4 regions of the Fictibacillus sp. 5RED26 genome follow, and region 1 is predicted to be linked to each of the others. Evidence: riboswitches for the same ligand, from Rfam matches in the RefSeq annotation. Region 1 holds a riboswitch; each other region holds the start of a gene.
The links. Region 1 has a riboswitch for thiamine pyrophosphate ahead of tenI (thiazole tautomerase TenI). Riboswitches for the same ligand answer to the same signal wherever they lie in the genome.
Positions count from the first base shown of each region.

Region 1 (8,045 bases):
TCATCTTTTCCTGATTTTTCGTTTGTTTTAACGTTAACGGCATGATCAGGAATCGTATCACAATCGTTAAGAGGATGATCGCAATCCCATAGCTATCGTTAAACAGATACGCCACATATTGAATGAGCTTTGAAAACGGGTAGATGAAAAAATGGTTCCACACACCTGGGCTTTCTGCTGTAATCGGTGTGTTATTGCACCCGGATAATAGAAAAATTGCTAGCAATGAAAGAATGGATATATATTTCTTCAAATTTGTTCCTCCTTGTTTTAAAAAAAATCTAAGCAAACAAGGAGTAAACGTGCCCTTCTTTATCATCTGGCGTTTCTTTTCTAAACATTGTCCGTGCGATCTCGTCTCGAATGAAGCAATAGTTTTGAACGAGGTGAGAATCGGTCATTCTCTTCTCGTAACATAGCCTGTCCTGCTTCACATGGTGATTTGATCTATGAACAAGAGATCGATGAACGACCGAAAGCTGCTTAGCTATAATGAACGTTAGTGCGATACTAATGGATAAAACTAATGCGTCCGTTTGATACAGCAGATCAAAAAACTCCATAAATCAAATCACCTCCTATACTTCATTATACAGAATTCTTACCCTATAAATCTATGATACAGAGATTTCGCTTCTGCCGTATTCTTCGTTCCATGAACAAGTGCACGTCCATCTTTAAAAAGAACGAGGCGGTGACTGCCACTTTGAAGCTCCAGTAAATAAGGATTACAGCGAACGTCACCATGTGGCAATAATCTTTTCTCCATCTTTTCTAAATCAATCTCGATCGTATGAGCGGGACGGATTTGAACAGTATCCCGACCGCAAAGAACAGCTGTTTTTAACGCAGCACCTTTTTCTAAATAAGGATATGTTGGGTTAGCTCCGCAAGATGGACAATCTACCTTCTTCGCTTTTCCCATCCCTAATTGGACATGCTGATTGGTCCACGTATCAAATGTTACGATTTTTTTCCTGATAGATGCATAGTCTTCTACTAAAATCTTTAACGCCTCGGCTGTTTGATAAGCGGTGACCATCTGTACAGCTGGAGAGATAATTCCTGCTGTATCGCATGTTTGTCCGTTCGCCGGAATCTTATCGAGCAAACAGTTCAAACACGGTCCATCTCCAGGTAAAATCGTGTAAGAAATGCCGTAGCTTCCAACACACGCCCCGTAAATCCACGGAACCTCATATTTCTGAGCCAAATCGTTGATCAACAAACGCGTCTCAAAATTATCTGTCGCATCCATGATCAGATCGATACCCGAGATCAGTTCTACTGCTTCCTCAATCCCCATATCCATCACATGTGCCTGAATTTCTACTTCTGAATTAATTTGGTTTAATCTATTCTTTGCAGCAACTACTTTTGGCAGTTGTCTCTTCGCATCTTCTTCAGAATAAAGCTGCTGACGCTGAAGGTTCGTCCAATCCACATAATCGCGATCGACGAGTACGATCCGTTTTACGCCTGCACGCGTAAGAGCTTCAGCGTTTCCTGCACCAAGAGCGCCTGCACCAACGATGAGCACGCTTTTTGTTCGAATTTTTGCTTGCCCTTCTATACCGATCGGGCTAAATAATTCCTGTCTTGAATAACGCTCATTCACTTCACACTCAACCCTTCTAAAGGACTGCTCGCTGTTGCCGTTTCTTTTCTCGGGATTCTTCCCGCTTCATACCCTAACTTTCCAGCTTCTACCGCCATTTTCATTGCAAGGGCCATCTTTACAGGATCCTTCGCACCCGCTACGGCTGTGTTTAATAGCACACCGTCTGCTCCGAGCTCCATCGCAATCATCGCGTCACTCGCACTACCGATCCCTGCATCAACTATAACCGGAACCTTCGTTTGCTCAATAATAAATTTTAAATAGAGCGGGTTAATAATTCCTTGCCCGGAACCGATTGGAGAAGCGGCAGGCATGATTGCATGTGAACCAAGCTCTTCTAATCGTCTAGCCAGGACCACATCATCTGACGTATAAGGAAGCACGATGAACCCTTCTTTTAATAGCTCTTCTGTGGCTTTAAGCGTTTCCACTGGATCCGGCAACAGCGTTTTGTCGCATCCGATGACTTCTACTTTTACCATATCACATAATCCTGATGCTTTCGCCAGTTTTGCGATGCGTACCGCTTCTGTCGCCGTTTTCGCACCTGCTGTATTCGGTAACAATGTGTATTTTTTCAGATCAAGCATCTCTAAAAAGTTTGGTTGGCTTTCTTCAAAGATGTTCATTCTACGAACCGCAAACGTCAAAATCTCAGAACCAGAAGCTTCTACCGCTTCTTTTTGTGTTTTGAAGTCCGGATATTTGCCTGTACCTAAAAGTAATCGAGATGAAAAGGAATAGTGTCCAATGTTTAACATACAATCAACCTCCGCCAACAAATCGAACAAGTTCGATCTTGTCGTTTTCTTTTATTTGAGTTTCACTTTGTTTTTGATTATTGATGATCTCTTCGTTTACTTCCGCAATCACCACTTGGTCATGTAAGTTAAGGTGCTTCAGCAGATCTGTGATCGACTGCAAAGAATTTGGCACCATGACCGCTTCTCCATTTATCATAAGTTTCACGAATGATATACCTCGCTTTCAATATGGTCAGCAATCCTTTTTCCAGTTATAGCGGAAAGCAGAATGCCGTTTCGATAGTGCCCCGTTGCAAGAATGAGCCCCTCTTTATGTGGAGAAGGACCGATATAGGGTTGACCGGATAGCGTTTGGGGCCTGATGCCTCCCCATGCTTTTTCAAAAACAGCACCACTTAGTTCAGGCACGATTTGTTTTGCCTTCTCCATCAATTCAAATAGACCTGAAAATGTAACCTCTTCATTAAAGACGTGTGGTGTACTTGTCGCGCCAACAAAAATTTGGTTTTCTCGCTTTGGAACGAGGTAACAGTTTTTGTATTTTACCGTACCTGTAAGTAGTGGACGCTGTGTTTTAAAGGAAAGACATTCCCCTTTTACAGGCACCATTTTTAGTGAAGGCTCGATATCTGAGCTCCACACCCCACAAGCTACTATGACGGAATCAGCATGAAACGTTTCCTTCGTTGTTACAACACCTGTGACTCTGTTGTTGGTTTGGAGAAGCCTAACCACTTCGGTATGCTCTTTTATCTCGGCACCGAGAATTTTTGCGGACTGATATAGGGCTCGAGTAAGCTTAACAGGTGACACTTGAGCATCTTTTTCAAAATAGAGAGCTCCCTTTACAAGTGAGGATAATGCGGGTTCTTTTATGATCAGTTCTTCAGCTGAAAGCCAGAAAACCTCTTCATCTTGATCTCGACGCTTGGCCGCTTCTCTTTTTAAATCATCCGCTTCTTCCTCTGTAAACGCGAGTTCATAAATCCCCTTCTGGATCAGTTCAATGTCTATCCCACAAACATCGAAAAGCTCCTGTGATAAAGGGGTAAAAGAGTCCCGACTTTCTTTTGCGAGCAGATAGAGTGGATGATTGGTCTCAAACTCCATCTCTGCACCGAGCATGCCAGCTGCAGCACTTGAAGCCCTGCTCCCAATTGTTTCTTTTTCAAGAAGCAGCACACGTTTGTTTCGTTTACAAAGCTCATAGGCGATGGAACAGCCGATCACGCCGCCTCCAATAATGATGGCATCATACGTTGTGCGCATCCCACACCTCCAGTTGTTGTTTGTACAGCTTCACCGCTTTTAGTGGTGATTCCGCTTCTAAAATGCCTGACATCACGGCGATTCCAGATGCACCTGTTCCGATGACATTCCGTACGTTTTCTGGTGTAATGCCTCCGATCGCGATGACCGGAATTGTGATTTGATCTACCACACGTTGAAGCTGATCTAACCCTCTTGGCTCCGCATCACGTTTGGAAGAAGTCTTAAAAATATGACCATACATGATGAAGTCGGCGCCGTTTTGTTCAGCATCCTGTGCTTCTGAAACAGAATGGACAGAGCAGCCGAGCATCATTTCAGGCAGAGCTCTTCGCACTTGTGACACATCTAAACTGTGATGTGTCAGCTGAACACCTTTTATACCTGTACAAAGCGCTACATCCACCCGATCATTTGCGATAATTTTAGAGGGAGGCACTCCAGCTTTCTGCAGAAGATGGATAAGATGACTGAGTTCTTTCGCAGACTTTGTTTTTTCTCGTACATGCAGCGCCGTGATGTACGGATGAATGAGTTTCGCTATCTTAACCAACTCTTCATCACTTTGCCTTCCCGTAGTAATTACATGAAGCTGTTTTTCCACAATAAAAAACCACCTCCTTTATGTAGCAAAGAGGTGGTTTCACAGTTTTAAGAATTTATAGCGTAGTATCTGATCCACACACCACTTCCCTACGCTGGTTCTAACCAAATCAGGTTCCAAGGGTCTTAAAGTTCACTTTAATCTCAGCCTTAACAAAGGCACCCCTAGTGGTAATGATTATTTAATTTTATATACTACTATTCTATCGATAAAGGGCTTTCATAACAACCAGTAAAAGTATTTATAGGAATAAATAAGCTAGCGGAGTCGCTATAATCAATGCCAACACCGTGCGCTGGAACCAGATAACTAGTAGTTTTGGAACACTGATTGAGATTTCTGTTGAGAGTACACAAGGAATACTAGCTGAGAAAAATAGAATGGAAGCTACGGAAACTACACCGATTACGAATTTCGTTACAAGTGCCGCTTCAGCTACTAAGAGTGCAGGCAGGAACATTTCAGCAACACCGATAGAAGCCGCTTTCGCAGCAAGCATAGCATCAGGAAGCTGCAGCGCCCATGTGATCGGGTAGAAAACGTAACCCAGCCAGTCAAAGACAGGCGTGTATTCTGCCAACAAAAGGGCGATTAAACCGACACTCATAATGGAAGGCAATATACTCATCGCCATCAGAAAGCCATCTCTTAAATTAGACCAAATGTTAGTCAAGAATGCAGGGGCGTTCTGAGATGAATCCATCGCGTTTCGCCAAGCCGTTTGCAAGTATTTCTCATTCACCTCTTCTTCCGGCTGACCTTCCCCACCAGAATACGTATCATCCATTCTGCTTAACGGACGAATTCTCACTGTGATTGCCGTTACTAAGAAAGTCACCACAAGCGTCGTCCAGAAGTAGGTGTTCCACATTTCCATCAGACCTAGCGTTTTTGCCACAATGATCATGAACGTTGCAGAAACGGTAGAGAAACCAGTTGCAATGATAGCTGCTTCTTTCACCGTATACTTTCCTTCTTTAAACACGCGGTTCGTGATGAGTAGACCGATCGAATAACTGCCGACAAAAGAAGCGACGGCATCAACCGCTGACCTGCCCGGTGTTTTCCAGATAGGTCTCATGATCTTTTGGACGAGCACCCCGATAAACTCCATCAGACCATATCCTACAATAAAGGCTAGGAAGACAGCACCGAGTGGAACGAGCAACCCAACAGGGATCACGAGTTTCTCAAATAAGAACGGTCCCATGTTCGGATCGCTTAACCAGCTCGGACCCCATTCAAAGTAAAGTAGGACAGCTGCAACGAGTCCCACAACTTTTAGCAATGAGAAGGTGGTCGTGACTCGGTCTTTGTTCCACGTTTTTTTGTAGAACGGATAAACAGCACCGAGCAATATGACGAGCAATGCATAAAGCGGTACAGCTTCACCCGCTGTATCTCTCACCCATGTTACAAGATGATCGAGTGGGATCGATGACTTTCCTTTCACTGTGATCGGAATGAAGAACATGAAAATACCAACTGCACTGAACAAAAGAAATTTTAACGAATGAGACCAAGAACCCGCAGTTTTCATTACTTCCAACTCCCTTTCCGCTTGATAAGCCTGCGCTTGTCAGGCTCTCTCTACATCATATCGGGACAAAGTTCGAAATATGACGAGTCGTGCTTGTACAATTTTTATAGGTTATCTTCCCTTTTTGTGCCTTTATATGTCTGATGACAACGTGTCTAGGGAATAACAGTTACATAATCAAAAAACAGGAGTGTTTTGTGAATGAAGTATTTTATCAATGTAAACAAAAGTGTAGAAGAAGAGTATGGAAAAATGTTTGTATATGATCCTGCACGCAACAAGGAAAACGAAGACGAGCTAGAAGTGTTGAACAACTTGGACGAACAGGATCATGGAAAGCCTTATATCTTTCCGAAGAGCTTCTTGTTAGAAGTTGCGGCTGAGGATTACGAGAGATATGCGGAGGCGAAGAGAAGTAATCAAAATGTAGAACGTGTGACTGAAAACATTTTAGAGAAGTACCGGAATTAGATATTTTATAAACGAGTACTCCGTATGGAAATACTCGTTTTTTTATGAAAGAAGATGCCGCTTCTCAAGAGAAGCAGCATCCTACCAAACTAGTTCTTATTAAGCGTCATCACAATATCCTTCGTGTTCTTTCCAATCGCCCCGCCGTCATTTTTGAAAATAGTCGTTTTATTCTCTTCTGACGGTTCGATATGAATGTTCAGCTTGTTCTCTCCTGCACTTAAATTCACCGTGTGTGAGAACGTCATGTCATCATTGATCGTAACCGGCTGGCCGTTGATCGTCATCACACCCTCTTTGATGGCATTTCCTTTCAGGGTGATCGTGTCTGATGTAACAGTCTGGCCATCTGTGTGAGAGGTCACAACAACCGGCATGTCGATCCATCGTAAAATTTTATCTTGAACGACCATCGCATTGCCGCCTTGGTTCGTGACAACAAAACTCAAGTCAGTTCCTGTTGCACCGTATCCGTAGTAACTTACGTCATCATCGTTCGGATTACCCGATGTATGGTCAGCAAGTCCTTCTTGATCCCAAGAGCTATTCTTGGCGTATTTGTAGGTGATGACTTCGCCTTCTTGCGCTTCAAACGTATATTCATAATCGTTCGTTACAGCGCCGCCACGCGTCATCTTCCACGCACCTGTGTTCCAGCCGTTCTTGCTGCCTGGCATCGTAATATCGACGCCTTGTGGTGTGTAGGCAGGTGCATTCACTTTCATTGTGACTTTTACCATCACAAGATCGGGTGTAACTTGAACGGCGTTCGACTTCACACTGTTACCGGCTTTATCGAAGATGTGCACTTCGTAACTATAGACTTTTCCGTTTGTTACGTTCAAATCTTTGTACGTTGTGGCACTTGTATCAAGGACTTGGTCGATAACTTCTCCATCACGAACGATCGTGAACAGATAAGGCTCGTTCGCTCCTTCTACAGACCACTTCAGATTCACTTGTCCTGACTCTTGCGCTGGTTCTTCCAATGTTACTGATGTTGCAGGAGCAATCGTGTCATCGCCTTTTGTGAACGTAACGGTCTTCGTTTCACTAGTGACCCACGTTCTGCCTAGATCGGTTGAGAACGCATAACGATATTGATACGCTCCTTCTTTAAAAGGTAAGAAATCTGCGCTAAACGTGTTAAATTCTCCGTTTTGAGCGGTGTACATACCTTTGTGAGATGTCCAGTTTGTTTTACCTGGCTCTTTTACTTGCAGCTCACTCTGTAATCCTTCTGCAAGATCCGTCTCTGTTTCACCAGTGATTTTGATATCTGCTGTAACCGTTTGTGGTTTAGATAGGTCAATCACGCCATTCTTTAACGCTGTTACATTTGAAATGTTATAGTTTCCGTTCTTTAACGCCACATGCGGAATCGCGGCTTTTGATTCTGTTTTCATCGATTCGTTATTGTTTTTATCGATCGCAACAACTGCAAAATAATACTTGCGTCCGTTGTCTAGGTTATCGATTTTGATTGAGTTACCTTTCGTTTCTGCTACCTTTTCATAAAAAGCACCAGAGATCGTGGTTTGATAGACCGCATAACGTTTTGCGTCACCTTTCCAGAAAAGCGAAACTGCGTGACTGCTTTCTGAAACTTTTACGTATTTAACAGCTTTTGGAGCTTTCAAATTCTGGTGCTTGTCCGAAACGAGCATACGACCGCTCATCGCCGGCACAGTTACCGATAGCTTTCCATCCTTAACAGCTGTTTTGTATTTTTTATTCAGCTGATCTGTTAGCTTCACGTTGTTTACGATCAGCTTC
Region 1 is NZ_JACZDU010000002.1:116,304-124,348, reverse strand. Features, by position in the region: gene yidC (membrane protein insertase YidC) at 1-253, opposite strand, end outside; gene IHV10_RS08895 (hypothetical protein) at 282-563, opposite strand; gene IHV10_RS08890 (MoeB/ThiF family adenylyltransferase) at 602-1,618, opposite strand; gene IHV10_RS08885 (thiazole synthase) at 1,615-2,382, opposite strand; gene thiS (sulfur carrier protein ThiS) at 2,387-2,581, opposite strand; gene thiO (glycine oxidase ThiO) at 2,587-3,654, opposite strand; gene tenI (thiazole tautomerase TenI) at 3,638-4,258, opposite strand; TPP riboswitch at 4,328-4,434, opposite strand; gene IHV10_RS08865 (YjiH family protein) at 4,500-5,798, opposite strand; gene IHV10_RS08860 (hypothetical protein) at 6,000-6,269, shown strand; gene IHV10_RS08855 (alpha-amylase family glycosyl hydrolase) at 6,359-8,045, opposite strand, start outside.

Region 2 (8,045 bases), on a different contig from region 1:
GTGTTGCAAAAGGCGCAGCTGATGTAATCGTTATCAGTGGTTATGACGGTGGAACTGGAGCTTCACCGAAGACAAGTATCAAACATACTGGACTTCCTTGGGAGTTAGGACTTGCTGAAACACATCAAACGTTGATGCTTAATGGACTTCGAGAACGTGTAACCCTCGAGACAGACGGGAAGCTGATGACAGGTAAAGATGTTGTGCTTGCTGCATTGTTAGGCGCTGAGGAATATGGTTTTGCTACAGCACCACTCGTTGTATTAGGTTGTATCATGATGCGTGCTTGCCATCTTGATACATGTCCAGTAGGTGTAGCTACACAGAATCCTGAATTAAGAAAAAAATATATGGGTGACCCTGATCATGTTGTCAATTACATGAGATTCGTGGCTGAAGAAATTCGTGAGATCATGGCTGAACTCGGTTTCCGTACGATGGAAGAAATGGTCGGGCGCACTGACGTTTTAACAGTTGGAGATCGTGCGAAAAATCACTGGAAAGCGAAGCATCTCGACTTATCAAAGCTTCTTTATCAAGCAGACGGTATTCGTACGAAACAGACTTCTCAAAATCATAAGATTGATCAATCACTCGATATGAATGAGATCTTACCGAAACTGCAGTCTGCCTTAGAAACGAAGAAGGCTGTTTCATTCAACCTTCCAATTAAGAACACGAATCGTGTAGCAGGTACGATTGCTGGTAGTGAAATAACGAAACGATTTGGTGAAGAAGGTCTTGCTGAAGATACTGTAACGCTTAACTTTACCGGATCTGCTGGACAAAGCTTTGGAGCATTCGTGCCACGAGGCATGACTCTCTATCTGAACGGTGACAGTAATGACTATTTCGGAAAAGGCTTATCAGGAGGCAAATTGATTGTTGCACCTCCTAAAATGGCTGAATATTTAGCTGATGATAATGTCATCTTAGGAAATGTTGCTTTTTATGGAGCAACGAGTGGTGAAGCTTACATTAACGGCTTAGCTGGAGAAAGATTTGCAGTTAGAAACAGTGGGGCTAACATTGTTGTCGAAGGAATCGGAGACCATGGCTGTGAATATATGACTGGTGGTCGAGTAGTTGTCCTTGGAGATGTTGGAAAGAATTTTGGAGCAGGTATGAGTGGAGGTATCGCTTATATCTACACACATCAGCCCCTTTTATTAAAACAATTGTGCAACAAAGAAGGTATTGAGTTTGAGAGATTAATGGATTCTGAAGAAACAGAAACAGTCAAGCAGATGATTATTAATCATTTTTCATACACTCAAAGTAAAAAAGCTTCAGCAATCCTTCAAAACTGGAAAGTAGAACAGTCACATTTTGTGAAAATCATTCCACATGATTACAAAGAAATGATTAAGAAAATAGAAGAAGAGAAAATAGCTGGATATTCCGAAGATGAAGCGATTATGAACGCTTTTGAAGCAGGTTCAAGCGCAGCGAAAGCAAGTGGCAGACCTGGACCGACAAAATTAATCCTGAAATAAATTGAGATGAGAGGAGAGATTTTACATGGGAAAACCAACCGGATTTTTGGAATACCCGAGAGAAGAAACGATAGAGAGAAAGCCTCTCCAACGTCTTAAAGATTGGAAAGAGTATACAAAAAAACAACCAGAAGATATGTTGAAAAGGCAAGGCGCTAGATGCATGGATTGTGGTACACCTTTTTGTCATATTGGTATCGAGATTAATGGGGCTGCTGCAGGCTGCCCTATTAACAATCTGATACCTGAGTGGAATGATCTGGTTTATCGTGGAAAATGGAAAGAAGCGCTTGACCGTTTGATGAAAACAAACAATTTTCCTGAATTCACAGGACGGGTTTGTCCTGCTCCTTGTGAAGGATCATGTACAGTTGAATTAGCTGGACCTGCTGTAACCATAAAGAACATTGAAAAAGCAATTATTGATAAAGGGTTTGAAAACGGCTGGATCCAACCTAGGATTCCAGAAAGAAGAACAGGAAAAAAAGTCGCTATTGTAGGTTCAGGACCAGCTGGGCTTGCTGCTGCTGACCAGCTGAACCAAGCGGGTCATTCTGTTACCGTTTATGAAAGAGCAGACAAAGCCGGCGGATTGTTAACGTATGGAATTCCTAACATGAAGTTGGATAAAGATGTTGTGGAAAGAAGAATCAAATTATTAAGACAAGAGGGTATTGATTTTATTCTTAACACAGAGGTGGGAAAAGATGTTACCTCTGAGGAACTAAAGAATCAATATGATTCTATAATTCTATGTACAGGTGCACAGAAACAAAGAGATTTAACTCTTCAAGGAAGAGAAGCTGATGGTGTTCATTTTGCTATGAACTATTTAACACAAGCAACGAAGAGGCTGTTGAACATCGAAGTTTCTGAACCACTTATTGATGCAGAAGGTAAAAATGTAATCGTAATTGGTGGTGGCGATACTGGTGCTGACTGTGTGGCAACGGCTCTTCGACAAAAGTGTAAGAGTGTAGTTCAATTTGGTAAGCACCCTAAGCTTCCTGATGTGCGCAGTGATGCAAACATGTGGCCAGAGCAACCTAACATTTTCACAATGGATTATGCCTATGAAGAAGCTACTGCTCAATACGGACATGATCCAAGAGAGTACTCCGTTCAAACGAAAAAAATCGTATCAGATCATAATGGTCGATTAAAAGAACTTCATACGATTCAGATGAAAAGAACATCAGATGATGCAGGAAATATGGTTTTTGAAGAAATTCCTGGATCTGAAAAAATCTGGCCAGCTGATCTAGTTTTCATCGCGATCGGTTTTGAGGGTACAGAACTGCCAGTCTTAAAAGAATTTGGTGTTGAAGTCAAACATAACAAAGTAGTTGCTAAACATGGTGACTATAGAACAAATGTAGATGGAGTATTTGCAGCAGGTGATTCTAGACGTGGTCAAAGTTTAATCGTTTGGGCGATCCAAGAAGGACGTGATTGTGCACGTCAAGTGGATCTATCGTTGATGGGAAGTACGGTTTTGCCTTAATACTTTTTTCCATGCTACAATAAACTCCAAAAGCCAAAAGCTTTTTATATATGATAAAATAGGGCTTAGGCTAAAACAATTCTTTTATTTATAAGGAGTAGACGCATGGAAAAAGTACTTATTTTTGGACACAAAAATCCAGATACTGACACGATTACATCAGCTCTGGTTTACGCTGACTTGAAAACTAAATTAGGACAAAACGTAGAAGCTATTCGCCTAGGTGAGATCAATGGTGAAACACAATATGCATTAGATTATTTTAAAGCTGAACTTCCGCGTTTAGTTGAACATGTCTCTGCTGAAGCAAACGCGGTAATCTTAGTTGACCATAATGAACGTCAACAAAGTGCAAATGACATTGACAAAGTAAGAGTATTAGAAGTTATTGACCATCATCGTATCGCGAATTTTGAAACAAGCGATCCTTTATACTATCGTGCTGAACCTGTTGGCTGTACAGCTACAATCTTAAACAAGATGTACAAAGAGAAAGGCGTTCAAGTTGAGAAGAACATTGCCGGACTTATGCTTTCTGCCATTATTTCTGACTCATTGTTGTTTAAATCACCTACTTGTACAGAAGAAGATGTTGCCGCAGCACGCGAACTTGCTGAAATTGCTGGTGTAGATGCGGAAAAGTACGGTCTAGAAATGCTAAAAGCAGGTGCTGACTTAAGTGATAAATCTGTTGAAGAATTGATTTCACTTGATGCTAAAGAATTTAACATTGGTGAAAATAAAATTGAAGTTGCTCAAGTGAATACGGTTGATGCTAGCGATGTAATGAAACATCAAGAGGATTTAGAATCAGCGATTACGAAAGTGATTGCTGACAAAGGTCTAGACCTGTTCATGTTTGTTGTAACAGATATCTTAACAAATGATTCGACAGCGTTAGCTCTTGGTAAGAGATCACAATCTGTTGAAGAAGCTTATAACGTTAAATTAGAAAACAATACAGCCATCCTTAAAGGTGTTGTTTCTCGTAAAAAACAAATCGTACCTGTTTTAACAGAAGCGATGAGCAAATAAATGAAGATTTTAAAGGGTAATGCCATACTACGGCTTTGCCCTTTTACTTTGTTATACAAAGGTCGTGTTTCTTAAAAATAGTTGACAATCTAAAAGAGACTGCTATCATTTAAGACAGAAACCAACTATATAAAAACGAACCACTAGGGGTGCCTTTTATAAGGCTGAGATCAAAGTGCGACTTTGAGACTCTTAGAACCTGATCTGGATTATACCAGCGTAGGGAAGTGGTGTTGCGGAGTCTTTATTCCTGTTTTGAATTCTCCATATACAACCACTTTCTTAGCTGAGAGTGGTTTTTTTGTTGGATAAAACAAGGAGGATTCATATGAACACATTTACTGATATCTTGCGAGAAAGAGCGGCTTCTATTTGGGAAGCGAACCTTCAACATCCATTTGTGAAGGGAATTGCAGATGGTGACCTTTCTTTAGAACGGTTCAGGTACTATGTATTACAAGATTCGTATTATTTATCTCATTTTGCAAGAATACAAGCGATGGGGGCTGCAAGAGCTGAAGATTTGTATACGACTTCTAGAATGGCAGCACATGCACAAGGTACAAATGACGCGGAGTTAGGACTTCATGAGACATTTATGAAACAGCTTGGAGTGACAGAAGAAGAACTAGCTGATTTTGAACCTGCTCCCACTGCTTACCATTATACATCTCACCTTTACCGAGTTGCAGAGTCTGGAAGTTTGGGAGAAATTATCGCAGCAATTCTGCCTTGTTATTGGATCTATCAAGAGATTGGTGAAACATTCAAAGGGGCGACACCACAAGAATCCATCTATCAAGAGTGGATCGCTGCATATGGCGGTGAATGGTTCACAGAACTTGTACAAGAGCAGATTGATAGACTGAATCAATTGGCTGAAAAAGCAAGCGATGTGGAGAGAAATAAGATGATTCAACATTTCTTGATCAGTTGTCAGTACGAGTATTCCTTCTGGGAGATGGCTTATACATTGGAAAAATGGCCGATTCCATTCAGCCTGACCACGTCGACGATCGGGAGTGAAGGGTAGTATGCAAAAGGGGTTAAAGTTAACGGATATCCTTGTAACAATCGTAATCTCTATCGCATTTGGCATACTGTATAAGATTTGGGGACCTCTATATTATGCCGTAAAACCGTTTGGCCTTCACATCGATCAGTTGATATATGGGATGTGGTTCATGGCGGCGACCGTTGCATTCCTAATCATTCGAAAGCCTGGAGTTGCCCTATTGGCTGAAATTGCTGCTTCTTCAGGAGAATTTTTGATGGGTTCTGAATTTGGACTTGAAGTGTTACTATACGGACTGATTCAAGGATTGTTTGCAGAATTTATCCTATTCGCATTTCGTTATAAACGATTTGACCTTTTCGTCATCTCACTTGCTGCACTAGGTTCATGTGCAGGATCTTTAATCATGGACTTTTACAAAGGATATATCGGTGATCTTTCAACATGGAATCTAACATTATTTATCGTATTTAGAATAATCGGTTCTATCTTGTTTACAGGATTGTTTGCCGTTTCTATTGCAAAAGCTTTAGAGGCTACAGGTGTGACGAATTTAGTACGATCTTCGTCAAAAAAGGATCATGAAGCGTTAGATCAATAACTGAGGTGGTTGGATGACAAGCGTAACTTCTGTGAGAAATCTGAGATTAAAGTTTCCGGGCGAATCAAAAATGCTGTTTAGAGATATGAGTTTGTCTATTAATCGTGGTGAAAAAGTGCTTCTTCTTGGCACCTCCGGATGTGGCAAATCCACATTGTTGCAGGTTCTTTCTGGACTAGTACCACGAACAATTGATATTCCTATGAAATGTGATGACATACAAATCCCTGATCAATGGGGATTTGTATTTCAAGATCCTGATACTCAGTTCTGTATGCCCTATGTTGATGAAGAATTAGCATTTGTTCTTGAGAACTTGGAAGTGCCTCGAGAAGAGATGACCAGCAAGATTTGTTCTTTATTAAAAGAGGTTGGTCTTGAGCTTGAGAACATTCATACACCGATTCAACATCTATCTGGTGGAATGAAGCAACGATTAGCGATTGCATCTGTATTAGCACTGAAACCAGATGTAATATTTTTAGATGAACCGACTGCTTTTATTGATGAAAAGGGTACAGAACAAATTTGGGAAACGGTAAAAAGAATATGGAAAGATAAGACGTTGATCATTGTTGAACATAAAATTGAGAAAATCCTAGATTTCGCTGATCGTCTCATTGTATTTACTCCAGATGGAGAAATTCTAGCTGATGGAAACACTTCAATGGTCTTTACTCATTATAAGGAAAAGATCAAAGAGTTTGGAATTTGGTACCCTGGTGTATGGGATGATTATAAACGAGAACCAATCATGAATAACAAGAAAGAACTTTCAAACACCATGAAGTTACAGATTTTCAAAGGATATCGAAACAAAGAAGTTAAGATCGTGGTAGATCACTTAGTGATCCATTCAGGAGAATGGGTCACTATAATGGGTGAAAACGGAGCAGGAAAGAGTTCATTATTATTGGCTCTGATGCAGCTCATAAAAACATCTGGAGACTATTTTATCAATGATGTACCTATTCGAAAAACGAAAGACATCTCTGGACTTCTTTACCTCGTATTTCAGAACCCTGAATATCAATTTTTAACAAATTCAGTTCACGATGAAATAACCTATGGATTAAAAAATGACCAAGAAATTGAATCCGATGTAAAAGAGATACTCTCTTCTCTCGAGTTGACAAGCAAAAAGGAGCAACATCCTTATCAATTATCTGTTGGTCAGAAGAGACGTCTAAGTGTGGCCACTGCTTTTTTACAAAAACCAAATATTTTACTTCTTGATGAACCAACTTTTGGTCAGGACTCTTTAAACACGTTTAAGATTTTGGAAATGATCGAACAAGAGCGTCAAAAAGGAACGATCATTCTCATGGTCACACATGATCATCATATTACCGAACGTTTTGCAACACGGTTATGGGAGGTACAGAACGGTAGAATTGTAACTGATCTTCAACTCAATAAAGGTGGTAACGTACAGAGGGAGATTCTGCATGAATTCATTATTTAGTGGGAAGTACACTTGGTTACACAGCATAAATCCATCTCTAAAACTACTAACAATATTGGGTCTGTTCATATTAGCCATCAACATTCATTATCTTAACTTCATGGTCGGTTTTTCTTGCGTGATCTTAACATTGTTTATATTCGGTACAGGATATTCTTATAAGCAATTATTCTTATTATCTCTGCCCTTTTTGTTTGTTTTTCTTTCAACGTCTTCATCTATGATTCTATTTGGAAAGGGAGAAACCATCCTATTTAAATGGGCATATGTTCAAATATCAGAGGAGAGTTTGATAAGGGGCATTCACCTAGGGTTTCGAGCTTTATCATTTGCAATGCTTGGATTGATATTTGCTTTAACTACCAAACCAGTTATGCTGTTTTACTCTCTCATGCAACAACTTAAACTGCCACCGAAGTTTGCTTATAGTTTCATGGCGGCCATACGATTGATTCCTATCATGATTGAGGAATACCAGATCATTATGAATGCTCAAAGGGTAAGAGGATTAGAACAAAAGAATCATTTTCTAAAAAGAATGCAAAGGCTTGCGATTCCTTTATTATCACAAAGTATTCGCAGAGCTTATCGAATAGCCGTATCAATGGAAGCAAAACGATTTCAATCAAACAGAAAGAGGACCTTCTATTATGAGGTCGGTTTTTCAAGAAATGATCTAATATTCTTATGCTATTTTCTTGTTCTGATAGGAGTCGCCTATCTTCTTTCTAACCATTTTCCATTCCTACCAAATACGGATGTGAGATATTTATCTGATTGAGAGACTGAAACTATATTCCTTCAGTCTCTTTATTTCATTAAGGTGATGTTATCATTTTGTTTCATCAGCACGGTATGTCTGCCTTCTTTAATCTTCAAATATATAGCGTTAGATACACGAAGTTTCTTACCATTCTCAAAAAAAACCA
Region 2 is NZ_JACZDU010000001.1:1,371,913-1,379,957, forward strand. Features, by position in the region: gene gltB (glutamate synthase large subunit) at 1-1,496, shown strand, start outside; gene IHV10_RS07160 (glutamate synthase subunit beta) at 1,522-3,000, shown strand; gene IHV10_RS07165 (manganese-dependent inorganic pyrophosphatase) at 3,106-4,035, shown strand; TPP riboswitch at 4,171-4,278, shown strand; gene tenA (thiaminase II) at 4,364-5,068, shown strand; gene IHV10_RS07175 (ECF transporter S component) at 5,070-5,651, shown strand; gene IHV10_RS07180 (ABC transporter ATP-binding protein) at 5,665-7,116, shown strand; gene IHV10_RS07185 (energy-coupling factor transporter transmembrane component T family protein) at 7,100-7,897, shown strand; gene IHV10_RS07190 (hypothetical protein) at 7,927-8,045, opposite strand, start outside.
Region 2: linked by a shared signal. The riboswitch ahead of tenA (thiaminase II) and the one ahead of tenI (thiazole tautomerase TenI) in region 1 are both predicted to bind thiamine pyrophosphate.

Region 3 (8,045 bases), on a different contig from region 1:
CGATTGCCATCGGGTTTGTATTTGTTTTTGGTGTAACATGTATTTTTCCAAATCCTGATGTGATAAAAATAATTTTAGCTGGTTCCTGTACCGTTTCTGTTTCTGTAACCTGTACTTCTGTTTTCATAGGAATGATGTTAGTATCATCACTTGCTGCTTCGCGATTGATTGGGATAACCGTACTTTTATTCTCCTTATTCACGTTGTGCCGCCTCCTTCAGGTTTTGGATACATCGCCATTGAAACGTAGTACATCTTTGCATTCTCTTCGTTCGGTTTGTGGTGTTTTTGAATGAGAGTGGTGAGCATATCTGCATATTCCTGCAAAAAAAGATTGCGGTGTTCAACGTTGGAAAGTGCTAGTTCCATTTCCATCACTGCGCTTGGTATCTCTTCATCTTCCGACTGCTCCATTAAGGAAATGGCATCTCGTTTGATCTTCTCAGTGAGTGATAACACATGAGCAAGAGCCGTTTGATCTTGGAGCTTTTTCATCGTGTCAGCAGAGAGACCTAGTGAATCTGACAATAAAAACGAACGGCCGACACTTACGTATAGAACTTCTACAAGGTTTCTTACATTCCTTGTGCCTGCACGTACTACAAGGCCTACTTTTTCAAGTGCTTTAAGATGATAATTCATTTTTTGAGCGGAATCGTTCATTCTTTTTGATAGCTCTGTCGCAGAACGCGGCTCCTTTAACAAACTTATGAGCTCAGATCTTACAGGATGCAATAGCGCAGCTGCTTGTTCTGGTTCTGTGACAATAAACGTCTCTGGCATACTTTGATTCCTATTCACTCTCATCACCTCACTTCATTATTTGGCCTGACGTAAAAATATAACTTTACGTAAAATTATTTTATTACGTTACACGTCATTTTGTCAAAGATTTGAAAAAAATATACGTTTGCCTATAGAAAGAAACAAAAAAAACAGACTGACTTCTCTTCAGCCTGCTTCTTTTTATACTCCTTATACGAACGGTCCGATTCCAAGGATGAAAAAGACCGTGGCCATTCCTGCGTTCAACCAAAATTCCGTTTTTTGATTAAAAATTTTTCGCTCTACTGCCCGAAAAATAAAAATCACCATCAAGATTGAAAATAATACAGTTGGACTTTCCCAAGTCTTACCGTTATAAATAGCCAAAAGTAGCCCTAAGAACATGAGAACCATTTCTGTATACACCCAGCGTTTTGGACGTTTTTTCATCATATCGGCCCCCTATTCACCGGTTGATAGTACATAGTGTACGATGTAGAGGCCTATCTGGTGCATTTCTTCATACAGATTTTTCTTGGTTCGATCTTAGCCAGTTTTTTGCTGCAACATTTTTATGAAGTACACGGATGACTAACAAACCGATTACTCCACCCACAATTGAACTGACTAAAAAAGGAGTGACAAAAAAGAATGCGCCAGTTTTTGTTCCTAGAAAAACTGTAGCTACTGGCACTGCTATAATAGCTCCGATGATCCCTGTCCCTATCCATTCGCCTATAACGGCAAAGACATACTTTCTTCCCTTTTTATAAAGGTACCCTGCTACAAATGCCCCGATCATTCCTCCTGGGAAAGCAAGCAATGAACCGATTCCAAATAAGTTACGCAACAAGCCGATACTAAAAGCTATAATAACTGCCGGAATGGGTCCAAGTGTCACACCTGCCATCACGTTGATCGCGTGCTGAACGGGAAACGCTTTTGCCACCCCAGCAGGAATCCAAAACAAATGAGAACAGATTGTCCCAATTGCGACCAACATCGCCATTACAGTAATCTTTTGGACAGAAATCTTCACTTACGATTCTCTTTTGCACGATGGATAGAATGAAGCAGATTAACGGAAGCGGATGTAGGATTTATTGCACCACTGATTGCTGAGATAACTGCAACACCATCAGCACCTGCTTCAATGACCTTACTCGCGTTTTCAAGTGTGATTCCACCGATCCCAACAAGTGGGACGTTTATCTGGTTGCTGCGAAGTTCTCTGATTAAATCAACTCCTACCGGAATCTTCGCATCAGCTTTTGTGGACGTTTGATAGATCGGACCTGCGCCGATATAATCCGCACCATGTTTGATAGCGTCGGCTGCCTCAGTTAGAGTATGTGCCGAAACACCTAATAGTTTACCTTCTGTTTCACGGCGTATGATATCCAGCTTTCCATCTGTCTGACCAACATGAAGGCCATCTGCATCAACCGCCTTCATCAAGTCTAGATCGTCATTCACGATAAAAAGAACATCATGTTCTTGACAAACTTCCTTTGCACGTTTTGCCATTTCTAACTGATTTTGACCACTTAAACAGTTCACACCTTTTTCCCGGAACTGAAAGGCAGTAATCCCGCCTTCGATCGCTTGCAAGAGAATACGATAAAAATCTTCTGGTGAACTGCAGTTCATCGTTCCAGCTACAAAATAAAGTGATAGATCTTGTTCTAAACGTGTTTTAGCTTTGGTTCTCATCTATTTGCCCCTTCCTTCAACATGTGATCTTGCCAGTGGATTGTTTCATGAAATATTTCATGGGTAGTCTCTAACTGAAAAAGCTGGTCAAGAAGATTTTGTTGAAAGCTTCCTGGTCCTTGAGCAGTTTTAACAGCTTCTTCTGCCGCTTTAGTAAGCATTAATATAGCTAATGCGGTTCGTTCTAAGACTGGCATGTTTACTGTCTCCTTTGTGACTTCTTTTTTCAGATTGGCTTGATATAGAGCTACCATTGAGGTAGCAAAGCATCCTGTCCCTGTGACATAAGAAAGCATCGGATCCCCATGAGAAAGCACGATAGCTTTTTCACCATCTGAAATAACATCCTTACTTCCAGTCATGGCGATAAGACAGCCTGTTTGCTTTGCCGCAGCCCCCGCAAGCTTGATCAGATCATCTTCAGACGTCGCCAAATCACCATCCACACCTTTTCCTTCCCAAGCCCCTTCAGCCAGAAACTGCATTTCAGCAGCATTTCCGCAAATTGTCAGAATTCTTCGGGGTCTGACCCCCTTCAATTCTGAATATTCAAACAACAACTTCTTTACGAGCTCTTGCCTGAATGATGATAGACCTACTCCTACTGGATCAAGGACAACTGGAACCTCAGCGTACAATGCTTTACGAAGTGCGAGTATCATAGATTTTGCTGAAGCTTCATCTATTGTTCCAATGTTCAGGACTAACGCATCGGCAACCCCTACAGCTTCTTCAACTTCACATGCGTCATGCACCATCATTGGACTCCCTCCTGCTGAGAGGACTCCATTGGCCAGAAAGTTCATGGTGACATTATTCGTTATATGATGAATGAGTGGCTTTTCTGCTCTAATCTGTGAAACAAACGTTTTCCATTCTTGTATCCTAGTATTGTTCATGTGCAATCCTCCTATAGGCAAAATGATTGACCGGTCCATGACCTGAACCAACATCGATTCCATGTTCAATTGCGGTCTGTATATATTTCTTAGCATGCACGATCGCACTATCGACCTTTTTCCCGTATGCAAGCTCTGCAGCCAATGCTGCTGAAAACGTACAACCCGTTCCGTGAGTATTTTTCGTTTGAATCCGCTTCTCTACAAGTTCAATCATCTCTATGCCATTAAATACCAGATCCGAAACAAATTCACCGTTTCCAAAGTGTCCGCCTTTTACTACAACATGATCAGCACCCGAATCAAACAAAACTCTTGCCGCTTCTTCTCTAGCCTCGCTGCTGTTTATCGTTATACCTGTTAATGCTTCAGCTTCAGGAATGTTTGGTGTGACGATCTTCGCTAGCGGTAGCATACATGTTTTCATAGCATGTAATGCTTCTTCTCCTAACAATGTAGCCCCACCTTTTGCGATCATAACTGGATCGACCACTACGTTTTCCCATCCGAATTTAGTTATCATATAAGCTGTTCTCTCAATATATTCACCTGAAAAGAGCATTCCAGTCTTTATCGCATCCGGCGTCAAGTCACTGCCTATAGACACTAACTGAGCTTCTAAACCTTCTATAGAAACTGGATATACGCCTTGAACGCCTGTCGTATTCTGTGCAGTGACTGCCGTAAGGACGGACATACCATACACGCCTAATTCTTGAAACGTCTTTAGATCAGCCTGAATACCTGCACCACCGCCACTATCTGATCCTGCAATCGTAAGTGCTTTACTTACCTTTATCAGTTGTCCCATATTCATCTACCTCCTAATTCCTAATGCAAAAAAAGCCACCCGCTGATTGGCGGGTGGCTTAAAATTTCATTTCATAAAGGAAACTGTTATCCACACCGCTTCCCTACGCCAGTATGAACTGGATCAGGTTCAAAGGGTCGAAGGTCACAACCTTCTCTCAGCTTAAAATAAGCACCCCTAGCGAAAATGACATTATTGAGTTAACACAATCCTACTCATACATAAACAACAATGTCAATTATTTTTAGGTTACGTGTTTCAAAAAGTTTAACCATCTTTAAATACGGGGAAATAATAACTAACACACTATTACAACATAAAAAAAATAGAATTTAAACAATTGTAACAAAGAGCAGCGAACAGAAATAAAAATGACAAATCATTAACATTTTTCCCAAAAGGTGGTGAAAACATAGCACTTTAGATACAATGTATAAATTTTTTCAGAATTTTCAAATAAAATGGTTGTCATTAGGCATCTTGCTCAGTATACTAGTAGAAACCTAGAAACATAAAAGGTTAATTGGATAGGGAGATAATTTTAAGGAGGGAAACAGGATGAAAGACAAAAACACTTCTTTTAACAAGAACCAAAATGAGATGGTGCAATACAAACAACAAAAAAGAGACCCATTTGCCTTCAGCCTTATTGCCCAAATGGTATTAGATGAGGCCCTTCACAATTATTACAAAGCGTATTATGAGAGAGAAATTGACATTGCCTTGGATACAAAAGATAAAGAACGTTTTATGAAATTAAGCGCAGAATACAAAGCGTTTCTCAGCTAGTGCTTTAAAACGGCACACCACTTAAAAGGTGCCGTAAAAGCCAAAACACCCTTTCAGCAAACGGATCATCCGTGCTGCAGAGGGTGTTTCTGACGTCCCAGTTACTGACAGGTTAAACACATATCTCTTAAGACATAGTTGTCGGTGATTCCGGCTTTTTCTTTTGTTCTGTTTTTCGTCTCCGCCACCATACATAAACCACAATAATTACAATCAGCCAAATCGGTGCTAATCCTAAAATACTCACTACAATTAATGAAATCGCAGACATTAAAAAGTTTACCGTATCCATAAAAAGCACCTTCGTTTTTGCCCACGTATTTAACCCTTCTGTTTGAAGTTCTTGCGCTTTTAAATTTTTCACTTCAAATTGTATCGTAACCGTTGAGTAATCACTTTGATTTTTCAAAAAGTTTAAGCGCCCTTCTACCTGTTCTATCTCTTCTTGTACGGCAGCTAGGTCACCAGATATCTTTAATAAGTCTTCTGTCTTCTGTGCGTCCTTCATAAAAGCCTCAAGACGTTCCCTAACTTGTTGCTTTGCTTTCAACCGTGAAGTCAGATCAACATATTCTTCTGTAACGTCTTCTCCAGTAACATTTTCGTGTGGTGTTCCTTTACTTAAACTTCGAACATCATCTAAAAACACACGAAAACTTTTCATCGGCACACGAACAACCATCACACCAGATTCATCATTCTTTTCACCTATACTAGTAGGAGACTCAACCATATATCCGCCTGTCTTCTCTGCCGTTTCTCGAACAGTCTCCATCGAGCTTTGCAATTTATCCACTGCGATCATGAGATCAGCGTTATAAATTACTTTCCTTTGGTTTTTTAGTTGCTGTTCCGCTTTATCATTATCTGATTCACCATTCCTACTTCCCTCTTCTGATGAACTCTCTACCTTGGCTTCTGACTGTTTCCCACCACTATCTTGATCTATAGCTTTATCACTTTTCGAACTGCTCTCACTGCTGCATGCACTCAACAGAAGTACAGCAACAAATACCCACAATTTCCATTTTTCCCACATATCGTGATACCCCCTTTTTCGCTTAGACGCTTTTTAGAAGAAAAAGGTTTCAGTTCCCAAAAAAACCAACCTATTGAATGATTTTTTCTGAGACATTTTTGTGATAAAATAGTGTCTGATGATTTGTAGTTTGAAAAAAAACCGATTTATGCTAGTATGTACAGGATAAGTAAGTGGTTTACTGGAGGAATAGCATGTCAATGATAGGAAGAAATGATCCGTGCTATTGTGGCAGCGGAAAAAAATATAAAAAATGTTGCTTACATAAAGAAGAGCAAACACGTGAAGTATCCTTCCATCAAGAAGGACTCATCAAATATGCCTTGGAGAACTATCAGCAGGATTTAGCTGAACGTACATCCAAGTATGTGAAAAAGTACCCTGTGGCTAAAGAGCAAGAACAAACATACGCAAATATTGCAGTTTGTTGGGAAATTTTCTGCTCAGAGATTAAGGATAATAAAACGCCTGTACAACTTTATGTAGAGAAAGTGAAGAACGCTGTTAAACCAGAAGTCGCGGAAATACTAGCTGGTTGGACAACAGCTTCACCATCCCTTTATAAAGTAATTGAGCAGAAGACAGGATTCATCTTTACCGTACAGGATATTTGGACAGAAGCTGTGTATGATGTAACAATCAATGCTGCTGAAAAGCCAAAAACAGAAAGTGCTCTACTTGGAACACTCGTTTCAAACGGCATCAACCATGAGTTTTATGTTGGATATGTGGAAATGCCTATGACTGAACTTCCACCGTTAAAAGCTGCGATAGAAGATATTCAGCCACAAAGCGATGCGAACGAAATATTTAGAAGCGAGTTCCCTGCTGTACTTCAGCTCTCTTTGATTGATATTAGTGCTGGTGTGCCTCAGTCTCAACCTGAGAACACAGCAACTGGTACAACAACGTCAAGAGTTGAAAAAACGGAAGAAGCAACGGATTTGAAAGATGAAAAATACAACGCTGTAACTGAACTCGTTAAAGCGAACGCTGAGACAGAAGTTGTTGAAGAAGCAGAAAAGCTTTGGAGCGAGTACATTACAGAAAGTAAGCCTGCTATCCGTAAAGAAGAGATCTATGCGGCTGCTCTTGATTACCTCGTCTCAAAAGACATTAGAGGTATCGCTTCAACTCAAGCAGAAACGGCTAAAAAGTATGGCGTATCACCAGCTAGTCTATCTTCACGTTATCGTGAAATGAAAGAATTATTAAGCGTATAAACGATTACTTGAATAACCCGCCTATTGTTTTAGGCGGGTTTTATCATGCAAAAAAACAAGATCTCCTTTATAAGGAGTCTTGTTTTTTATTACGCTCTAGCCAGTAATAAACGGGCAGTCCAGCAACAGTTATAAAGATTGCCGTAAAACTATCAATAGGGTCGTTGAGTATAGTCGCGACAACAATATATAAAGAGCCTAAGATCGCGAAAATAGGAACGACTGGAAATAACGGTACGCTATAGACTCGCTTTTGGTCTTTATTGCGTTTACGCAGTTTAAACACAGCATAAAAAGCAAATATATAAAAGATGTAAACCGCAAATATAGCCATCTCTGATAGATAGTCTGGATCTGTAACAATCATCATCATAATAGCAATTACTACTTGCAAATACGTAGCAGCGATAGGAGTACCATATTTTTCACTGACTGAGCTGAACGTTTTTGCCATCGGAAGCTGATTTCTTTCTGCCATAGCAAAAGGAACACGTGGAATGGTTAAAATCTTACCGTTCAAACAACCAAATATGGATACCGCGATGCCGACTGCTATTAGTTTCCCGCCTAGTGGTCCAAAAAGGATCGTTGCTGCTGCTGATGCAGAATTCTCTCCTAGTCTTACGATTTCTGAAGCAGGTAAAACGTGAAACAGTGCAATGTTAACTAACAGATATGCTGCCATAACGACCAAGATTCCACCAATAATAGCTTTAGGTAACGTTTTTCCGGGATCCTTCATCTCACCTGCTACGAATCCAACCATCAACCAGCCATCATAAGCAAAAAGTGTCGCTAAAATCGCT
Region 3 is NZ_JACZDU010000001.1:684,065-692,109, reverse strand. Features, by position in the region: gene IHV10_RS03705 (hypothetical protein) at 1-202, opposite strand, end outside; gene IHV10_RS03700 (winged helix-turn-helix domain-containing protein) at 199-801, opposite strand; gene IHV10_RS03695 (hypothetical protein) at 976-1,218, opposite strand; gene thiW (energy coupling factor transporter S component ThiW) at 1,286-1,798, opposite strand; gene thiE (thiamine phosphate synthase) at 1,801-2,478, opposite strand; gene thiM (hydroxyethylthiazole kinase) at 2,475-3,377, opposite strand; gene thiD (bifunctional hydroxymethylpyrimidine kinase/phosphomethylpyrimidine kinase) at 3,364-4,176, opposite strand; TPP riboswitch at 4,272-4,377, opposite strand; gene IHV10_RS03670 (IDEAL domain-containing protein) at 4,747-4,977, shown strand; gene IHV10_RS03665 (DUF4349 domain-containing protein) at 5,105-6,016, opposite strand; gene IHV10_RS03660 (YecA family protein) at 6,211-7,239, shown strand; gene IHV10_RS03655 (APC family permease) at 7,307-8,045, opposite strand, start outside.
Region 3: linked by a shared signal. The riboswitch ahead of thiD (bifunctional hydroxymethylpyrimidine kinase/phosphomethylpyrimidine kinase) and the one ahead of tenI (thiazole tautomerase TenI) in region 1 are both predicted to bind thiamine pyrophosphate.

Region 4 (8,045 bases), on a different contig from region 1:
CCCACAGAGTGTGGAGAATATTGTTTTAAAGTCGTTGGCGAAAAATCCTTTAAAAAGATATGACAGTGCTGATGAACTGTTGAGGGATATGAGTTCAGCGTTAGATCCAGACCGTATGTATGAACAAAAGTGGAACGAAGAAAACGAGGAAGATGAGAAAACAAAGTACATTCCTCCTATAGTCGTGCCACCAATCGAAACACCTGTGAAGAAAGCAGAAGAAGAAAGAGAAAAAGAAAAAGCGAAAAAGCCCGAAAAACCTAAGAAGAAAAGAAACTGGTGGCTTATTTTACTTATATCTCTTCTTTTGTTAGGCGGTGCGGGAATAGCTGCTTTCACGATGATGCCTTCTATCTTTTATGTTGAAGAAGTCAGTGTTCCAGATGTAGCGGGAGAAGAATATGTAGATGCTTTTGATAGCTTGAGAGCCGAAGGGCTTGAAGTGAAACGGCAGGAAGTATTTGATCCAGAGATTGAAGAAGGTCTTGTAGTAAGGCAGGATCCATCTCCAGGAACAAAAGTGAAACAGCAAGCAATCGTTACGTTATTCGTATCAAAAGGACCTGAAAAGGAAAATATGCCTGATGTAGAAGGCTATAATATAGAAGATGCGAAAGAACGTTTGAAAGAAGATGGCTTCTCACAGATCAATATCGACTATGAAGAATCAGACACTGAGCCAGAAGGTACGGTACTCGAACAAAGTCCAGATCGTGATGAAAAAGTAACACCTGCAGAAACTGAAGTTACACTAACAGTTAGTTCTGGAACACCAACCGTTCAAGTTGAAAACTTAATAGGTGCGACAGAACAAGATGTAAATACGTTTGCTGAGAATGCTGGTCTTACCGTTGAATTTTCAAAAGAGTTTTCTGATACGGTCGAAAAAGGAAGAGTGATCTCGCAAAATCCATCTCCTTTTACGCAAGTAGAAAAAGGAGCAACGATCTCTGTCGTTCTTTCTGATGGCCCAGAAGAGTCAGAAGAGCCTCCTGCTGAAGAGGAACCACCCGCCGAAGACCGTACAGTGACAAAGGATATCGAAGTTAAGCTAGATAAGAAGGACAGAAGAGAACCAGTTACAGTAAGGATTGTATATTCCGATAAAAACGCTTCAAATGAAGTTTTTGTTGAAGAACAGATTACAGACAAAAAGAAATATCAGCTGCCTCTGACGATCGCTGAGGGAGGTTCTGCTTCTTACGTTGTATATATCAACGGAAAAGAAGAGGAATCTGAGACGATAAATTATGATGATGCAAAAAGTGCTAACGCAAGAATGAGTAATGATAATAATGATGATGAGGAAGGGGACGATGGTGATTAAGCATGCCTGAAGGAAGAATTGTTAAAGCGCTCGCTGGTTTTTATTACGTTAAGGAAAATGGTAAGGCCGAAGTTTTCCAATGCAGAGGAAGAGGTAATTTTCGCAAAAAGAAAGTAAATCCATTGGTAGGGGACTGGGTAGAATACGAGTCAAGCAACATTACAGATGGATACATTCTTGATGTGAAGGAACGCAAAAACGAGCTAGTTCGTCCTCCTATCGCGAACGTAGACCAAGCCATTCTAGTTTTTTCAGCTACTGAACCGGATTTTAGCACGCTTTTATTAGATCGCTTCCTTGTTCATATTGAAGCGAACGATATCTTACCTGTTATTTGTATCTCAAAAATGGATCTTATTCAGAAACCTGAAGAGATCGAGGAAATCAACCATTATATAGAGGCGTACAAAACATTAGGTTACGAAGTCATTCCAACTTCGACGAAAACAGATGATAGTCTTGAAATGTTCTATCCACTTTTCAAAGATAAAGTTACCGTTTTTGCAGGACAGTCTGGAGTTGGTAAATCTTCCCTTTTGAATGCGATCAATCCAGAGCTTATGCTTGAGACAAATGAGATTTCAAGCCATTTAGGCCGAGGGAAGCACACGACTCGTCATGTGGAACTCATTCTCTTTGGTAATGGCTTAGTTGCAGACACGCCTGGGTTCAGCTCGCTAGATTTCTTAAATATTGAAGCGGAAGACTTATCGATGTACTTCCCAGAAATGGACGAGCTTCGGGGCGATTGCAAATTTAGAGGGTGCTCACATACGTCTGAACCGAAATGTGCAGTTAAAAAAGGGGTAGAGGACGGAGTCGTTCCAAAGTTCCGCTACGACCATTACGTAAGTTTTTTACAAGAAATTAAAGATCAAAAACGGAGGTACTGATGATTAAAATAGCTCCATCTATTCTGTCGGCTGACTTCTCAAGGTTAGGCGATGATATAAAAGCTGTAGAAGAAGCGGGTGCGGATTATATTCATGTTGATGTGATGGATGGCCATTTCGTACCAAACATCACGATCGGACCACTTGTTGTTCAAGCGATCCGACCTGTTACAAAACTTCCGTTAGATGTACATCTCATGATTGAAAATCCAGATCGATACATTGAAGAATTTGCAAAAGCAGGTGCTGATATTATTTCTGTGCATGTTGAAGCATCACCTCATCTACATCGAACGGTTCAACATATTAAACAACAAGGTGTAAAAGCGGGTGTGGTGATTAATCCAGCAACACCAGTCGATTCTATCAAACACATAATACAAGATGTTGACCTTGTGTTGTTAATGACTGTTAATCCTGGGTTTGGTGGACAAGCATTCATAGAGAGCGTAGTGCCCAAGATCAAAGAGGTGTCCGATCTCGTACAAACACAAGGATTGAACGTTGAGATTGAAGTTGATGGCGGCGTAAATCCAGAAACAGCTCGTCTTTGTGTGGAAGCTGGTGCGAATGTATTAGTTGCTGGTTCTGCCATTTATGGGAAGAAAGATTTAAAGGATGCAATAAAAGCCATTCGTGGTGTATAATTGATTAAAGAAAATTAAATAAGCAACCACAGGGGGAGTCCTTTAAAGGGCTGAGAGGGGAGTGTTCTCCCGACCCTTTGAACCTGAAGCTGGATCATACCTGCGTAGGGATGTGGAGTCGTATGACTTTTTGAATGTATATCTAAAAAGCAACCGAGCTCACATGCCGGTTGCTTTTTTTGTTTTTCTGTTAGCATAGAAAATAGGGGGTTATCAAGTATGAAAGCAAACAACATATCATTATTAACAGAAATCGCTATCATGTCAGCTTTATCATTGATTTTAGGCTTAATTAAATTTGCTGGTCCTTGGCCACAAGGTGGTTCTGTTTCGTTAGAGATGGTTCCAATCTTTTTAATGGCTTTTAGAAGAGGGCTAAAGGCAGGGGTGCTTACAGGCTTAGCTGTAGGACTGCTTCAGCTTCTTGTGAACCCTTATGTTATTCATCCAGCACAGATGATTTTAGACTATCCGTTAGCGTTCGCTCTAGCAGGCATTGCGGGGGCATTTGCACCGTCTATCACTCAAGGTGCCAGCAAGAGAACGTTCTTGATGGTTATAGGCATTTTCGTAGGTTGCTTGTTAAGAACAATCTCACATGTATTATCAGGGGTTATATTCTTTAGTGATCTAGCAGAAGAGATGAACATATGGCTCTATTCGTTCTTATACAACGGATCGTTCATGGTCGTTATTTTCGGGATTACTGCTCTAGTCGTTATACTACTAACAAACACAGCTCCTAAACTACTGCACGCTGCTCATAACGGTCGCCATCAAGCAGCATGAAGATAAGCATAGTTGCAGGAGGTCCGGAGCATTTGATTCCTGATTTGAAGCCATATGATCTATCATCGGATCATATTTGGATCGGTGTCGATAGAGGAACCCTCTTCTTATTGAGAAATGATATCTTTCCACAGTATGCATTTGGTGATTTTGATTCTGTTTCAGATGATGAGAGAAGAAGTATAATGAACTCTTCGATAAAAGTGAATCAATACCGATCAGAAAAAGATTCCACTGACATGGAGATTGCACTAGAGTGGGCGTTGAAACAGAATCCAGAACAAATACTCATATTCGGTGCGACTGGTGGAAGGTTAGATCACGAACTGATGAACATCCAACTTTTATTTAAAAGTCGGAGTAATCATGCAGATGTAAGGATAAAGGATACAAGGAATGAGATCTCACTTCATCTACCTGGATGTTATGAAATTGAGCAAGATCACAGATACTCATATATCTCATTTCTGGCTCAAAGTGAAGAAGTGACAGGCATCACCTTAGAGGGATTTAAATACCCGTTAGACCAAGCTAAACTTCAGGCTGGTTCATCGTTATGTGTTTCCAATGAGCTTGTAAATAAAAGTGGTACTTATTCTTTTGACTCCGGCATAATATTGATGGTAAAGAGCCGTGATTAAAAAATCACGGAATACAGGCCCCAAAGCACCTTTTTATAAAAAGGGGAATAAAGTATTTATTGTTTAGCTCTTATCATTTTTTATGGGCCTGGAGGAGGGGTAAGATGAAATTTTATACCATTAAACTTCCTAAATTTTTGGGAGGCTTCGTACGTGCCGTCTTAGGTTCTTTCAAAAAAGGATAACAAACAAAAAAAGCGCTTGTGCGCTTTTTTTGTTTGTTTTTTGAATATTTGGTTTCGTGTATAGTCGGTTTCTGTGAAAGTAGTTGATTTCCGCTCCAGGTTGCACGCTTTCCATGGGGCGAACGGTGAGCCTCCTGCCGCTTTGCGCCATTAGGAGTCTCCACCTGACCGCTTCAAGTTTGTCTCTCTGCTCCTGCGTCTACAAGTTTATGCTAACGAAGTGAACTTCCTCGTCGCATGCCTTGCGAGAAGCACCTCATGTTGCAGGCAGGCAACCTTACGCTCCAATCAACTTGCCTAAGATGAGAAAAAGAAAATACCCAAAAAGCAACAATCATTTAGAAAGAGTCTTTTAAAAGAAAATAATTTTAAGATTGGATGATTTACTGTCCAGTTTAAAGAAAATACTGTCCATTTCAATCTATTTTGATCACCAAAAGAGCTTTTTGGACAAAGAAAAAAACAGCAGCGGTTGCTGCTGTTTTTATTTATACACGTTCAACTTTGCCAGATTTAAGGGCACGAGCAGATACGTATACGCGTTTAGGCTTTCCGTCCACAAGAATACGAACCTTTTGGACGTTAGCTCCCCAGCTTTTCTTTGATTTGTTCATTGCGTGAGAACGCTTGTTACCAGTTTTAGGTCCTTTTCCAGTAATAAAACATTTACGAGCCATGTAGGTGAACCTCCTTTACAGCAAAAAAGCTTTGCATCAATTCAATCGTATGTTAAATACTAAATAATATTAGCATGACTTCAGTAGCAATGCAACATATTCGTAAAAGGTTTTCAAGTAAATTTCCTTGACAATACTATTTACATAGTGTGAAATGTAGTAGTCCTTTCAAAATAGGCTGATGTATAGTAAAATATTTGTTAGCCATTTAACAAATTAAAGGGGGATATAAGCATGTCCATTGAAATGAAAACAACCTATGGTCAAATTGATATTTCTAATGAAGTAATTGCCACTATAGCCGGTGGAGCAGCAATTGATTGTTACGGAATTGTTGGCATGGCATCAAGGAAGCAATTAAAGGATGGAATAACTGAACTTTTAGGACGTGAAAATTTCTCCCGAGGGATCGTTGTTCGACAAGAAGAGGATGAAGTACATATTGACATGTACATCATCGTTAGTTATGGAACAAAGATTTCTGAAGTGGCTCATAACGTTCAGAACAAAGTGAAATATACCCTGGATCAAATGCTTGGTTTGGCGGTTGACTCAGTCAATATCTACGTTCAGGGTGTCAGGGTGACAACCCCTTAGTTAGGAGGAAGTTTTGTGTCTTTAAAAGTATTAGATGGAAAAAAGTTTTCAAAAATGGTACTCGAGGGTGCTTCAAACTTAACACGGAATGCAGCAATGGTCGACGCACTTAATGTTTTCCCTGTACCAGATGGTGATACAGGAACGAACATGAACTTAACGATTACTTCTGGTGCAAAAGAAGTAGAAAAAAACACGTCTAGTCAAATTGGCGCTGTTGCCAGTGCTTTTGCTAAAGGCTTATTAATGGGAGCGCGCGGAAACTCTGGTGTTATTCTTTCACAGTTGTTTAGAGGATTCTCTAAATCAATCGAAGGAAAAGAGACGATTAACGCTGCTGAATTTGCCAATGCATTTGATAAAGGTGTAGAAACTGCTTATAAAGCAGTTATGAAACCAGTAGAAGGTACGATTTTAACTGTAGCTAAAGACGCTGCAAAAAAAGCAGTAAAAGAAGCTAAAAAATCAGACGATATTCTATACATTATGAAAGAGCTTGTTAAAGAATCGAAAGCTTCCTTAAACCGTACTCCTGATCTACTTCCGGTTCTAAAAGAAGTTGGCGTTGTTGATTCTGGTGGACAAGGGTTAGTCACTGTTTATGAAGGGTTTTTAGCTGTACTTGAAGGCAAAGAGCTGCCGAAAGTATCTGTTAACGCTCCTTCGATGGGTGAACTTGTTAACGCCGAGCATCATAAAGCACAGATGCACATGAAGACGGAAGATATCCATTTCGGATATTGTACAGAATTTATGGTAAGGTTCGAAGAAAAAAAGATCAAAAACAATCCATTCGATGAGATCAACTTCCGTAATGAGTTAAGTCAACATGGTGATTCTTTGCTTGTTGTAGCTGATGAGGACGTTGTAAAAGTTCACATCCATACAGAGCAACCTGGTAATATGCTAACACTTGCGCATCGTTACGGAAGCTTGATCAACATCAAGATCGAAAACATGCGTGAGCAGCACTCAGCGATTCTAGAGAGCGAGAATGAAGTGATTCCTTCATACTCACAATCTACTCCTACTCCTGAGAAGAAAAAGGAATATGGTATCGTTACAGTTGCTATGGGTGAAGGCATCGAAGAGATGTTTTCATCAATGGGTGCATCAGTTATCCAAGGTGGACAAACGATGAACCCAAGTACTGAGGATATCGTAAAAGCAATTTCTGAGGTTAACGCAGAGAAAGTGTTCATCCTTCCGAATAACAGCAATATCATCATGGCATCTGAACAAGCTGCAAGTGTTGTTGATGAAGAAGTTGTGATCATCCGCACAAAAACAGTGCCACAAGGTATCGCTTCTATATTAGCTTTCAATCCTTCTGCTGATATGGCAGAGAACGAAAAGAAGATGAACGAAGCCATTACTTCTGTTAAGTCAGGCCAAGTTACTTATGCAGTTCGTGATACATCTATCGATGGTGTTGAAATTGCTAAAGGTGACTTTATGGGAATCTCAGAAGGAAAAATTCTAACTTCTAAGACAGACAAACAAGAAGTAACGAAAGAACTACTCTCAAATATGCTCGATGAAGATTCAGAGATCGTTACGATCATTTATGGTGAAGATAGCTCTGAGGAAGAGGCACAGGAACTTGCTGAATTTATTGAAGAAAAGTATCCCGATGCGGAAGCTGAAATTCATAACGGTAAGCAGCCGATCTATTCATTCATCTTATCAGTAGAGTAAAAAATGAAAAGTATTCTCTCTTAAACTTAAAGTGTGATAAAGTTAAGGGGGAATACTTATTTTATTGGGAAAAAACGCAACTTGAAGGAGAACGTCATGAAATATAAAAGTGTATTTGATATTATCGGTCCCATTATGATAGGACCTTCTAGTTCACATACAGCCGGCGCTGCACGAATCGGACGAGTAGCGAGAAGTCTTTTTGGCAGGAAACCCAAATACGCAACCATCTCATTCTATGGCTCTTTTGCTAAAACCTATCGAGGTCACGGAACGGATGTAGCGATTGTTGGTGGAATCCTGGATTATGACACGTTTGATACTCGAATTGTGGATGCGCTTACAATAGCGGAACAAGAAGGTATCGAGGTCACGATGACTGCTGAGGATGCTATAACGGACCATCCAAACACAGCTCGTGTTATTATTGGGGATGACGACGATAAAATTGAAGTAGTTGGAATTTCGATCGGTGGCGGGAAAATTGAGATTACAGAACTGAACGGTTTTGCGCTACGATTATCTGGAAATCATCCGGCTTTATTAATCGTTCATAATGATAAATATGGAGCGATAGCAGGAGTGGCGAAC
Region 4 is NZ_JACZDU010000001.1:1,064,246-1,072,290, forward strand. Features, by position in the region: gene pknB (Stk1 family PASTA domain-containing Ser/Thr kinase) at 1-1,327, shown strand, start outside; gene rsgA (ribosome small subunit-dependent GTPase A) at 1,330-2,220, shown strand; gene rpe (ribulose-phosphate 3-epimerase) at 2,220-2,867, shown strand; TPP riboswitch at 2,889-2,995, shown strand; gene thiT (energy-coupled thiamine transporter ThiT) at 3,087-3,656, shown strand; gene IHV10_RS05615 (thiamine diphosphokinase) at 3,653-4,297, shown strand; gene spoVM (stage V sporulation protein SpoVM) at 4,402-4,482, shown strand; gene rpmB (50S ribosomal protein L28) at 4,971-5,159, opposite strand; gene IHV10_RS05630 (Asp23/Gls24 family envelope stress response protein) at 5,394-5,756, shown strand; gene IHV10_RS05635 (DAK2 domain-containing protein) at 5,772-7,454, shown strand; gene sdaAB (L-serine ammonia-lyase, iron-sulfur-dependent subunit beta) at 7,551-8,045, shown strand, end outside.
Region 4: linked by a shared signal. The riboswitch ahead of thiT (energy-coupled thiamine transporter ThiT) and the one ahead of tenI (thiazole tautomerase TenI) in region 1 are both predicted to bind thiamine pyrophosphate.